DNA from 2 places in the Pseudoalteromonas rhizosphaerae genome. Region 1 is predicted to be linked to the other one. Evidence: predicted binding sites of a transcription regulator. Region 1 holds the regulator's gene; the other holds the start of a gene.

Region 1 (5,538 bases):
CTAAACCGACTTTAGCGGTTACTTTGCCATCAGCAATTGTTAACGCACCGGTATAACGCAGTACTTTATTATCTTTAGCGGCATCAGCGGCTTTTTCAGCAATAAAGTCATCAAGCAACTGCTTGTTATCAAGAAAAGATTGCCAATCACCTTGCGCTAATTGCTCAGGCATTAACGGTGTTAAACCAATCTCGTCCAGCTCTAACGTTAATCCTAATTCACGGGCTAAAATAAGCAGTTTACGCTGCATATCACGCCCTGATAAATCTTCACGGGGATCAGGCTCGGTGTAGCCCATTTTTTGCGCTTGTAATACGAGCTCTGAAAACGCCACACTGCCGTCATAACTACTGCACAACCAAGATAAAGTACCCGAGAACACCCCTTCAATGTGGGTAATGCTGTCGCCACTGTTCTGTAAATCAGCAAGCGCAAAATTAATTGGCAAACCCGCACCAACACTGGTGTTATAACGCCACAGTAAGTTACGCTCGGCTAAATTGCGGCGCAAGCTTTGATACCAATCATTATTGGCTGTACCCGCGTATTTGTTAGCGCTGATCAAATGGCAATCTAAGTTCACAAACGCCGGGTATAGCTTACTAAACGCTTCACTAGCAGTAATATCAATCAGCACTTTATGTTCGTAATCGAGTTCGCTGATACGTGTCAGTAAATCAGCTTCTTGGTAATCTATTGCTTCGTTTTGCCACTGTGACAGCCATTGCTCAAGCACGATACCACTTGGGCTGAACAACATAGAGCGCGAGCGTAATAAACCAACCAGCTTAACGCTGAAGTGTTGCTGCAAACGATTAAGCTGCTGACTTAGTTGCTCAATAAATACTTCACCAACATTACCAAGGCCAGCAACAATAATGGCAAGCTCTTGGCCTTTGTTAATCAACTTATCATGCAATAAGGTCAATACATCACTATCAATAGATTGATCCGTTAGTAGTAATATGTAGTCTGCGTCTTGATGGCTAAAGCGCGGCACTAAACTTTGCTCACTAAGCACTTGCGTTGCTTGTTCAAATAATTGCGCCACATCATTACTTGGCGCGACAACAGCGCAGCCATGTAAGTTAGACTCAATAATATTGGCACGCCCTTGTAAGTGACTGACCACTTGATGAGTTGCATCAGCAGGCACTAATAAGTAAGTATCACCATTTTGCACAAAGTGATGCAAACTATGCTGAATTAGCTGGCTTAATTCACCAATTTCACCGCCGCGTAACTGATCAATACGCAATAAATCAATATTTTCTAAGGTAGTAATAAAACGCTTCGCCTTGCTGTAGCCTTCTTTGACAATTTCTGTCGCACTGGCTTCTGTATCATAGCTGCTACGAACCACTAATTTGATATCAGTATTTTTTAATGGTGATAAGGTTTTAGCGTGTAATACAGGATTGCCTAAACGAGCAAGCAAATTAGCTTGACCGCGGCATACTTTTGAATACTTTATGGCTTTTTTAACTTTACGCGGATCAGTGCTAAATACCCCTTGGGTATCAGTCCAAATAGACACTTGGTTAGCGTGGCAATAACTGCTTAACAAAGTAGCACTGTAGTCACTGCCATTACGCCCTAGCGTTACCGTATTCGCTTGGCAATCGGCGGCAATAAAGCCAGTAACCACATTAATACAATGTGCCGAGATTAACTCAGCACACGCTTGTTGATTTTTTTGATGTAATAACTGCCCATCATTTAAAGTAAATAACTGGCGCGCATCAACATCTTTCGCAGCAAGGCCTAGCTGCTGCAAATAAGTTGCTAACAATCGTGCCGACCATACTTCACCATGAGCAAGTAATGCAGCTTCCTGTAAGCTGTGCTGCTGTGTTTGTTGCGCTATTAAGGCCAACTCTTGCTCAAGTATGTTTAATGCTGCATGTCGCGCCGTAGGGCTTAACAATTGCTCAATCAACGTACGTTGATGGTTATCAAGCTGCAGTAAAATATCACTTACTGCTTGTTGATCACTTTGTTGGTAGCTTTGCCATAACTTTACTAACGTATTGGTGGTTTTACCGGCAGCAGAAACCACCACACAGTCACCCGCTTCAGTATGCGCTAAAATAATATTAGCAACAGCCTGATATCGCTCGGCTGAGCTTAAGCTAGAACCACCAAATTTATGAACTATATTTACCATTTTTTATTACCACAAAGCCGTATGTGCAGGAGTCAGTTTAAATGAGCTTGATTGCTCATCATCTTGTTGTTGAACAGAGGAAGCGATTACTTTTGCGCCGTGCTGAGCTTGACCTGGTTTCACTTTATTGAATACACGATCTAAGTCAGCGATTAAATCTTTTACATCTTCAATGCCCACCGAAATACGGATCAGGGTATCACCTACTCCCGCAGCAAGACGAGCAGTTGCCTCCATACCTGCGTGGGTCATAGTTGCAGGGTGACAAATCAAACTCTCAACCCCACCTAATGACTCAGCTAAGCTAAATTCTTCTAAGCTGGTCAAAAATTCTGCAGCATCATTAATATCACCTTTGATATCAAAGCTTACCATGCCACCAAAACCACGTTGCTGCTGTTTAGCGAGTTCATGCTGTGGATGAGATACTAATCCAGGGTAATATACTTGGCTTACATAAGGGGAGTTTTCTAGATATTGGGCAATAATAAAGGCATTTTCTTGATGCTGACGTAAACGAACATTCAAAGTACGTAAACCACGTAACGTTAAGTAGCTATCAAACGGGGCACCGGTAATGCCAATGTTATTAGCCCACCAAGCAAGCTCATCACCCAACTCTTGGGTAGCGGCGATCACCGCACCACCAACAACATCTGAGTGACCGTTAATATATTTAGTGGTCGAATGCACCACAATATCAACACCAAACTCAATTGGGTTTTGCAAAGCAGGTGATAAAAATGTGTTATCGGCACCAACCAACGCACCGCACTGCTTAGCAATCGTGGTGATCGCTTTAATATCGGTTAACCGTAAGATAGGATTACTCGGTGTTTCAATCCAAATTAGCTTTGGTTTTATCTCAAGAATTTTTTGATGATTTTCAGATTTAGTTAAATCTAAAACCACTAACTTTAATAAGCCACGCTTTTCAAGTGAGGTGAATAAGCGGTAACTACCGCCATAGCAATCATGTGGGATCACTAAGGTATCGTCACTGTTTAGCAGCTGAGTAGCTAAATGCACCGCAGCCATGCCCGTTGCAGTGATAATCCCCTTAGCGCCACCTTCAAGCTTAGCGAGCGTTTCAGCGAGTAAATCACGGTTTGGGTTGCCGCTACGGCCATAATCATATTGGCGCTTTTTATCAAAATCAGCAAATGAGTAGGTGGTCGATAAATGAATGGGAGGCACAACCGCGCCGTGATGTTTATCTGCATCAATACCATTGCGTACTGCAATGGTTGCTTTATTCTTTTGACTCATACCGTCACCTACAATTAAATGGATGTTTAGACGTCTAAAAGGTTAGAGGATCAAATTTAATAAGTCAAAGCATTTATGCGGTTTTAGCCGCAAGATTAGAAGTAAAAACATTTAAGCCGCTAGATGGCTAAAAAACAAGTATTTGACTATCTTTTTTAACACGATAGAATTTCGCCATCTTTGCGCTGCAAAAGGTCGCGCAAACAATTAACAACCTGAGGCAACGATACATCCTATGGCTAAATGGAATGGTGAATATATTCACCCATACGCAGAACACGGGAAAAAATCAGAACAAGTTAAAAAGATCACCGTTTCGATCCCGCTAAATGTATTAAAAGTTTTGACTGATGAGCGTACTCGTCGTCAAATTAATAATCTTCGCCATGCAACAAATAGCGAATTACTTTGTGAAGCATTTTTACACGCATTTACTGGCCAACCACTGCCAAACGATGAAGATTTACGTAAAGATAATCCAGAGAAAGTGCCTGAAGAAGTGAAAAAAATCATGCTTGAAATGGGTCTCGAAGTACCTGTACTCAACGAAGATTAAGTTATCATTTGTATATATTCCTGCTTCAGGAATTGGCTACAAAAAAACCTCAGTAACGTAAGTTACTGAGGTTTTTATTATTGTGCCATTACCAATTGCAGCTAAGCAGCTACTCCATGTAGTTTTCCGGCATATCAATTTGTGCAACACCAGAATCAATTGCCGCTTGCGCTACTGCTTTGGCAATGCGCGGTAATAAACGCGGATCCATCGGTTTTGGAATAATATACTGCGCACCAAATTCAAGTGTCTCAACACCCGCCGCTTTTAATACTTCCGCTGGTACTGGTTCTTTAGCAATGCTACGAATAGCGTCAACCGCAGCAATTTTCATTTCATCATTAATTTTGCTTGCACGCACATCTAGCGCACCACGGAAAATAAATGGGAAACACAGCACGTTGTTAACTTGGTTTGGATAATCTGAACGACCCGTTGCCATGATTAAATCATCGCGAGCACCATGAGCAAGCACTGGTGAGATTTCTGGATCTGGGTTTGAACAGGCAAACACTACAGGTCGATCAGCCATTAGCTTAAGATCGTCAGGAGAAAGTAAATTCGGGCCAGATACACCAACAAATACATCGGCATCAGCAATAACATCTTGCAGTGTGCGCTTATCTGTATTGTTAGCGAATAACTGTTTGTACTCGTTTAAATCATCACGACGAGTATGAATAACGCCTTTACGATCTAACATGTAAATATGTTCACGCAATGCGCCACACTTGATCAGTAGCTCCATACAAGCAACCGCTGCGGCACCGGCTCCTAAACAAACGATAATCGCATCTTCAATTTCTTTGCCTTGTACTTCAAGTGCGTTGATCATACCAGCAGCCGTTACAATCGCGGTACCGTGTTGATCGTCGTGGAACACTGGAATGCTACAACGCTCGATCAATGCTTTTTCTATTTCAAAACACTCTGGCGCTTTAATGTCTTCTAAGTTAATACCGCCAAACGTATCAGCTATGTTAGCAACTGTATTGATGAAATCTTCGGTGGTATTGTGTTTCACCTCAATATCTATCGAATCTAGACCCGCAAAGCGTTTAAATAATAACGCTTTACCTTCCATAACCGGTTTTGAAGCCAATGGACCTAAGTTACCTAAACCTAAAATAGCGGTGCCGTTAGTAATAACCGCAACCATATTGCCTTTACCGGTGTATTTGTAGGCATTAGCGGGATCAGCAGCTATTTCACGTACCGGTTCTGCAACACCGGGGCTGTATGCGAGTGCAAGATCCTGTACGGTTTCAGCTGGCTTTGTAAGCTCAACGCTAATTTTTCCTGGAACGGGGTGCGAATGGTAATGTAAAGCTTGTTCACGAAAGTCTGACATAACGCGATTTTATCCTGCAAGTAAGTTAAGTTGAAAGTGAGAGTAAGCAGTTCTTATATCTTATATCTTATATCTTATAGGGAACGATACCTATATTATAATTAAATTCAAGCAATATCAGGTCTATCCTGTTATATGCTATATCCGTTAATTTTATGCGTTTTGTCAGCATTTTTTGCAAAAAAGCTTCAATTT
Region 2 (5,538 bases), 1.5 Mb from region 1:
CATTTTCAACTTTCACAAAAACATGTAATAAGCCGGGATCTTTGGTATCAGGATTATAGCTAAACATTTGGCTAGCAATTTGTTTATCAACCACTAACTCTTGGTAAAGCTCTGAGTTGGTTGAAAAATAAAGCTGTGACAGTAAATCAAGCGCGGCTCTGTCTTTTTGTTTTGGCTGCCAGGCTGTGCCTTTATAAGATACTAATAACCAATGCCCTGGTAAGCCTTCGTTTTGCTCATGTATATATTTCGCCGCTTGCTGTTTTGGTTCGGTTGGAATATCAGCAACGAAATCGCCTTTTTGCCATTGGCCCCAGTGTTTTTTAACCATAGCCATAGTTTCAGCTGGATCAACATCGCCTACAATCACTAATGACACATATTCAGGTTTATAAAACTTAGCAAAAAACTCTTTACCGTATGCCATTTGATCCGGCATGGCTTCAATATCTTCAAAAAAGCCCATGGTGGTATGTTTATAAGTATGTTTTTCGAATGCTTCATTACGTACTGCAGAAAGTAACTTACGAACCGGGCTGGCATTATTTTTAAGGTACTCGCCTTTAACTGTTAATGCTTCAGTACGAAATTGCTCTTCTGAATAAGTCAGGTTTTGAAAAATATCCGCTTCAATTTCAAGTACTTTATCAAGATGTTGCTTTGAAAAGTTTAAGTGATAGTTAGTGTAATCATTGGTTGTATAAGCGCGATTATCAACCCCAGAATTTTTTAGAATATCAGAATACACATCTTGCGGATATTTTTCAGAGCCTTTAAACATCATGTGTTCAAAAAAGTGTGCAAAACCGGTTTTACCTGCTTCGACTTCATTACGAGAACCGACAGACACTGGAATTTGTAGTGATACCACATCAGGGTAATCAGTTTTCACCACCATAACGCGTAAACCATTATCAAGCTCTTCTAATAAATAATCTTGTGAGAACACCCGATCATTACTACTGGCAACCGTTGACTGTTCAATCTCAACCTCTTTGACCATGTTTGAGCCGCTGTTATTTGCACAGCCGCCCAGTGCAAGCGTTACCGCAAGGCTCGTTGCTAATAATTTAAATTTCATTGCTATCCCTTGTTAGTTGAATAAATTTCTTGTTTTTAGTCATCCGATTATGCAACAAAGCAAGTCAATATAAGACCCCTGAGGTAATAAATTATGTAAACAGTTGTGTATCAGAGAACTCTTCATTCAGAGCAACATGAATAAAACTCACCTTCGTTGAAAAAGTTTCACTAAAAAAATCTATCTAGACGTCTAAATGGCTGCTATATTATTTACCATAGACACTAACTTAGCTGGAATGAGGATTATGGCTTTATCACTACAAGAGAAAATTGAAGACACCAATCAGGGTGTGTACTTAATTGGTACCACCCCACCACGTATTGGTACTGATAAAGCGCAGCTTGAAATTATCGCACAAAAGCTCTTAGCTCGTTTGCATGAAATTGAATACGATGGCGTGATTATTTATGACATTCAAGATGAAAGTAGTCGCACTGAGATGCCTCGCCCTTTTCCGTTCAAGCAAACAGTAGATCCTCGAGAATACAGTAACTTACTACGTAATTTATCGCATCAAGAAGTGATCACTTATAAAAGTGTTGCACAGCGCGGTGTGGCCGAATTTAAACAGTGGTTAAGCGAAACTAAAAACCAGTTTAATTTAAAAAACCTAGTATTAGTCGGTAGTCCATCATCTGACGGGGATATTAAATTAAGCCTGCCTGATGCTTATAAAGTCTTAAGCGAACAGCCTCAAGACTTCTTTTTAGGAGGCGTTACCATTGCCGAGCGCCACGCAAGTAAACGTAATGAACATGAACGCTTACTTGAAAAAACCACGCAAGGCTGTAAATTTTTTATCTCACAAGCTGTGTATAACGCGCAAGCAACCGTGGATTTGATCACCAGTTATGCGCGCAGCTGTAAAGCTCAAGGTATCGAACCTAAACGTATTATTCTAACCTTTACGCCCTGCGGCAGTGAAAAAACCTTAGAGTTTATGCAATGGTTAGGAATTTCCGTACCTGATGCAACTAAATGGCGGATGCTTGATTCGCAAAACCCACTGAGTGAATCTGTACGTATTTGCCGTGAAAACTTAGATTTAATACTAAGAAGTTGCGCGCATTTAGACGTGCCACTGGGGTTAAATATTGAAAGTTTAACCAACCGTAAAGAAGAAATTGATGCATCTATTAATCTTTACCGCTTATTAAAAGCGACGATGGAATTAAACTTAGCTGAAAAACAAATTGCGTAAGTATCCGTTTTTATAATTTATCACTCAAAGTAAGCATATCCGTTTGCTTATTTTGAGCTTGATAATAAATACTATATTATGCAATGAATTAATAAGTCACGACTGAGAACGATTATTTGCGTCTTCTGTTTGGTGTTTTTTGCCCTGTAATACGTTTTTTGTCGCGCTCTTTACGTGATTTATTGGTGTTTTTACGGTTGTCTTTTGGCTTTTTATTTGGATCAGGTTCATAGCCAGCTAACCACTGCGGCGTTAGACGAGTATCAAGCAACACTTCAATTTCTTCAAGTAACCACTGCTCGTCAAGGCTGACTAATGACATCGCTAAGCCTTGCTCGCCAGCGCGCCCTGTGCGGCCAATACGGTGGACATAATCTTCAGCTATATAAGGTAATTCAAAATTAATCACATACTTTAACGAGACTATGTCTAGACCTCGAGCTGCAACATCGGTTGCCACTAGCACACGAGTGGTACCTTCTTTAAAATCTTGCAGTGCTCTATCACGTGCACCTTGAGATTTATCACCATGAATTGACTGTGTTTTTAAGCCATCTTTCCACATTTCTTTGGCGAGTTGATCGGCCATTTGCTTTGTGCGAGTAAAGATCAGTACTTGGCGCCAGTTTTTCATGCCAATCATGTGCGAGACAAGCTCACGTTTACGGTCTTCATCAACCGCGTAAATGATTTGCTCAACTTCTACAGCCGCAGAATTACGTTTATTGACTTCAACAAGTTTTGGATCTTTTAATAACTTTTTACTGAGCTCAAATACACTATCGTCAAAGGTCGCTGAAAATAGTAAGGTCTGACGATCACTGGGAACATGGCGCAATATACGTTTAATTTCGTCAATAAAGCCCATATCAAGCATGCGATCGGCTTCATCAAACACCAGTGAATCAACACTTGATAGCTTAATGCTGCCTTTGATTATATGATCAAGTAATCGCCCTGGCGTTGCCACTACAACTTGTGCATCTTTCATGGCTTTAATTTGCGGGCCAATACTGGCACCACCATAAGCGAGTGCACCTTTAATATCAGTACCTTGCGCGTATTTCTCAAAGCTAGCGAAGACTTGCTGAGCAAGCTCTCGAGTTGGTGTCAAAATAAGTACTCTAGCAGTACCCGGCTCATCTTTACTTGGTGTATTAAGTAATTTATGTAACAGAGGTAATACAAAAGCAGCTGTTTTACCTGTTCCTGTTTGTGCACTCCCCATAACATCATGACCAGCTAAAATCAGCGGAATAGTTTTTAGCTGTATCGCCGTAGGGGTATGATATTCATTTTGTTCAAGTGCATTAAGCAGTACAGGATCGAGTTTTAACTCAGAGAAAGTAGTCGCAGACATAAGTTTAGCTTTGTGTAACAAATAATGGCGCTATTGTACGCCCAAAGCGAATAACAAAAAAGGCGCTTTGCGGCGCCTTTTTAAGCTTGCTAAATGTTCAAGCTGGTTTGAGGGTTTCTTTACGTTGGTTATAGAACGTAATTAGATCATCCACCGTATCTTGGCAATATTGTTGAATACCTGATACCAACATGTGCTTTTCACCACAGCCGACTTTTACGCCATTTTCTAACAAGTTAAAACGCAAAGTGATTTTTCCACGCTTGCCTGTATATTCAAAACTCGGCTCTGCGTATTCTAACGTAGGTGCATGGATCTCTAATGTATCGAGATTAATCAACATTGACTCATAGATAACCATAGGGCGAGCAGGGTTGATCATGACATCTTGCTTGCCCATGAGTGGAATAATAACATGCGGAAAAGTTGTACCTGAAAACTCAACGTAATTTTTTATTAGACTATCTGTGAGTGTTTGGCACTGGCTAGTTTTACCTTCACGCTTAACCTTCAGCATGACTTTATCGCCACTGGTAATATCAAACTCATCTGCCCCCTCAGGGAAGTTGAGTTTGGTATTCTCATCAACCATGCCGGCAAAGGTAAATTCCATTTTTTCACTGATGCCATAACGACTTAATACCAATGAAAATAATAAATCTCCAGGCACACAAAAACGTTTTGCATCTTTATCATGAAGTGGATTGTAATCATCAGCAACGCACTTTGCGAAACGACACCCTTGTTCACGAGAAATAGAGACATAGTCAGCATGTTGCTGATAAAAAGGACTTAACATAGTTGTTCACTGCTTAAACTGCTTATAACCTGCCTATTCTACCAGATAAAATTACAATAGAGGTCGAATCTGTTAAACTTTTGTTTCAGATACAAAAAAGCCGCGATATCGCGGCTTTTTTAATGATTTATTATAACTTATAAACCAGCACGTTCTTTAATAGCTGGTATTAATGCAGAACCGCCATGACCATTTGCTTCGGCCCATGCTATGTCAGCTCCATCTTCTAAAGAGCTTTTAGATAAGTTTTTCACAATGTATTCACCAGTATCAACTGCATTACTAGCAACTGCATGGCGTAGCAAGTTAAGACCATTACATAGTACTGCATCATAAATATTACGAATTTTTACACGTGAACTTTTTAATTTATCACGTAAACGGTTTTTATCGTCCGCAGCTATATATTCACAGATTGAAACAGCTAACTGATCATCCGCTTTAACTGGCGCGCTAAAAGCAACAGAACCAGAAATAACAGCTGCAGCAATAATGAGTGTTGATAATTTTATCATTGTAGACCCTTGTGTAATACTTTATAACTACCTTAGTTGTTTAATATTGTACCAACCTATAACCCTAACCGCAATAATGTTACTTAACTTTATCCAATGTGACGAATTTATAACCATAAATATTATTATCGTCAGGTTGATTATACAGCTCTTCTACAACTTGCCAGTTTGCTGATTGTTCATAATCAGGGAACTGAGTATCCCCTGCAACATCAAGGTCAATAAACGTTAAATAAAGTGTATCGGCACTTTTTAAAAATTGTTGATATACATTCCCGCCACCAATCACCATTACCTCATCAGACTCACACAGCAATGAAATTGCGGCTTCAGGAGATGTTACTACATCAACCCCAACTGCAGTATAGTCTGTATTTCGGCTAATAACGATGTTGCGTCGACCAGGCAAAGGGCGACCAATTGACTCAAATGTTTTACGTCCCATGATCACGGGCTTATTCATTGTAACCGCTTTAAAATGCTGTAAATCAGCGGGTAAATGCCATGGCATATCATTATCTTGGCCAATCACTCTATTTTTAGCCATAGCTGCAATCATTGAAATTTTCACATTAAAAC

The links. The regulator MetJ, encoded in region 1, represses methionine synthesis genes. The targets are predictions, from matches to a motif close to TAGACGTCTAGACGTCTA.
Region 2: PVK79_RS19690 (methylenetetrahydrofolate reductase) is a predicted target of MetJ. The motif match lies at 1,267-1,284, and genes of this name have one in related genera.

What each region holds. Positions count from the first base shown of each region.
Region 1 is NZ_CP118496.1:713,039-718,576, reverse strand. It holds gene metL (bifunctional aspartate kinase/homoserine dehydrogenase II) at 1-2,167, opposite strand, end outside; gene metB (cystathionine gamma-synthase) at 2,174-3,436, opposite strand; gene metJ (met regulon transcriptional regulator MetJ) at 3,672-3,992, shown strand; gene PVK79_RS03190 (malic enzyme-like NAD(P)-binding protein) at 4,102-5,343, opposite strand.
Region 2 is NZ_CP118496.1:4,567,151-4,572,688, forward strand. It holds gene PVK79_RS19685 (M16 family metallopeptidase) at 1-1,081, opposite strand, end outside; gene PVK79_RS19690 (methylenetetrahydrofolate reductase) at 1,329-2,285, shown strand; gene PVK79_RS19695 (DEAD/DEAH box helicase) at 2,398-3,645, opposite strand; gene PVK79_RS19700 (DUF3581 domain-containing protein) at 3,743-4,444, opposite strand; gene PVK79_RS19705 (DUF3718 domain-containing protein) at 4,582-4,959, opposite strand; gene folA (type 3 dihydrofolate reductase) at 5,039-5,530, opposite strand.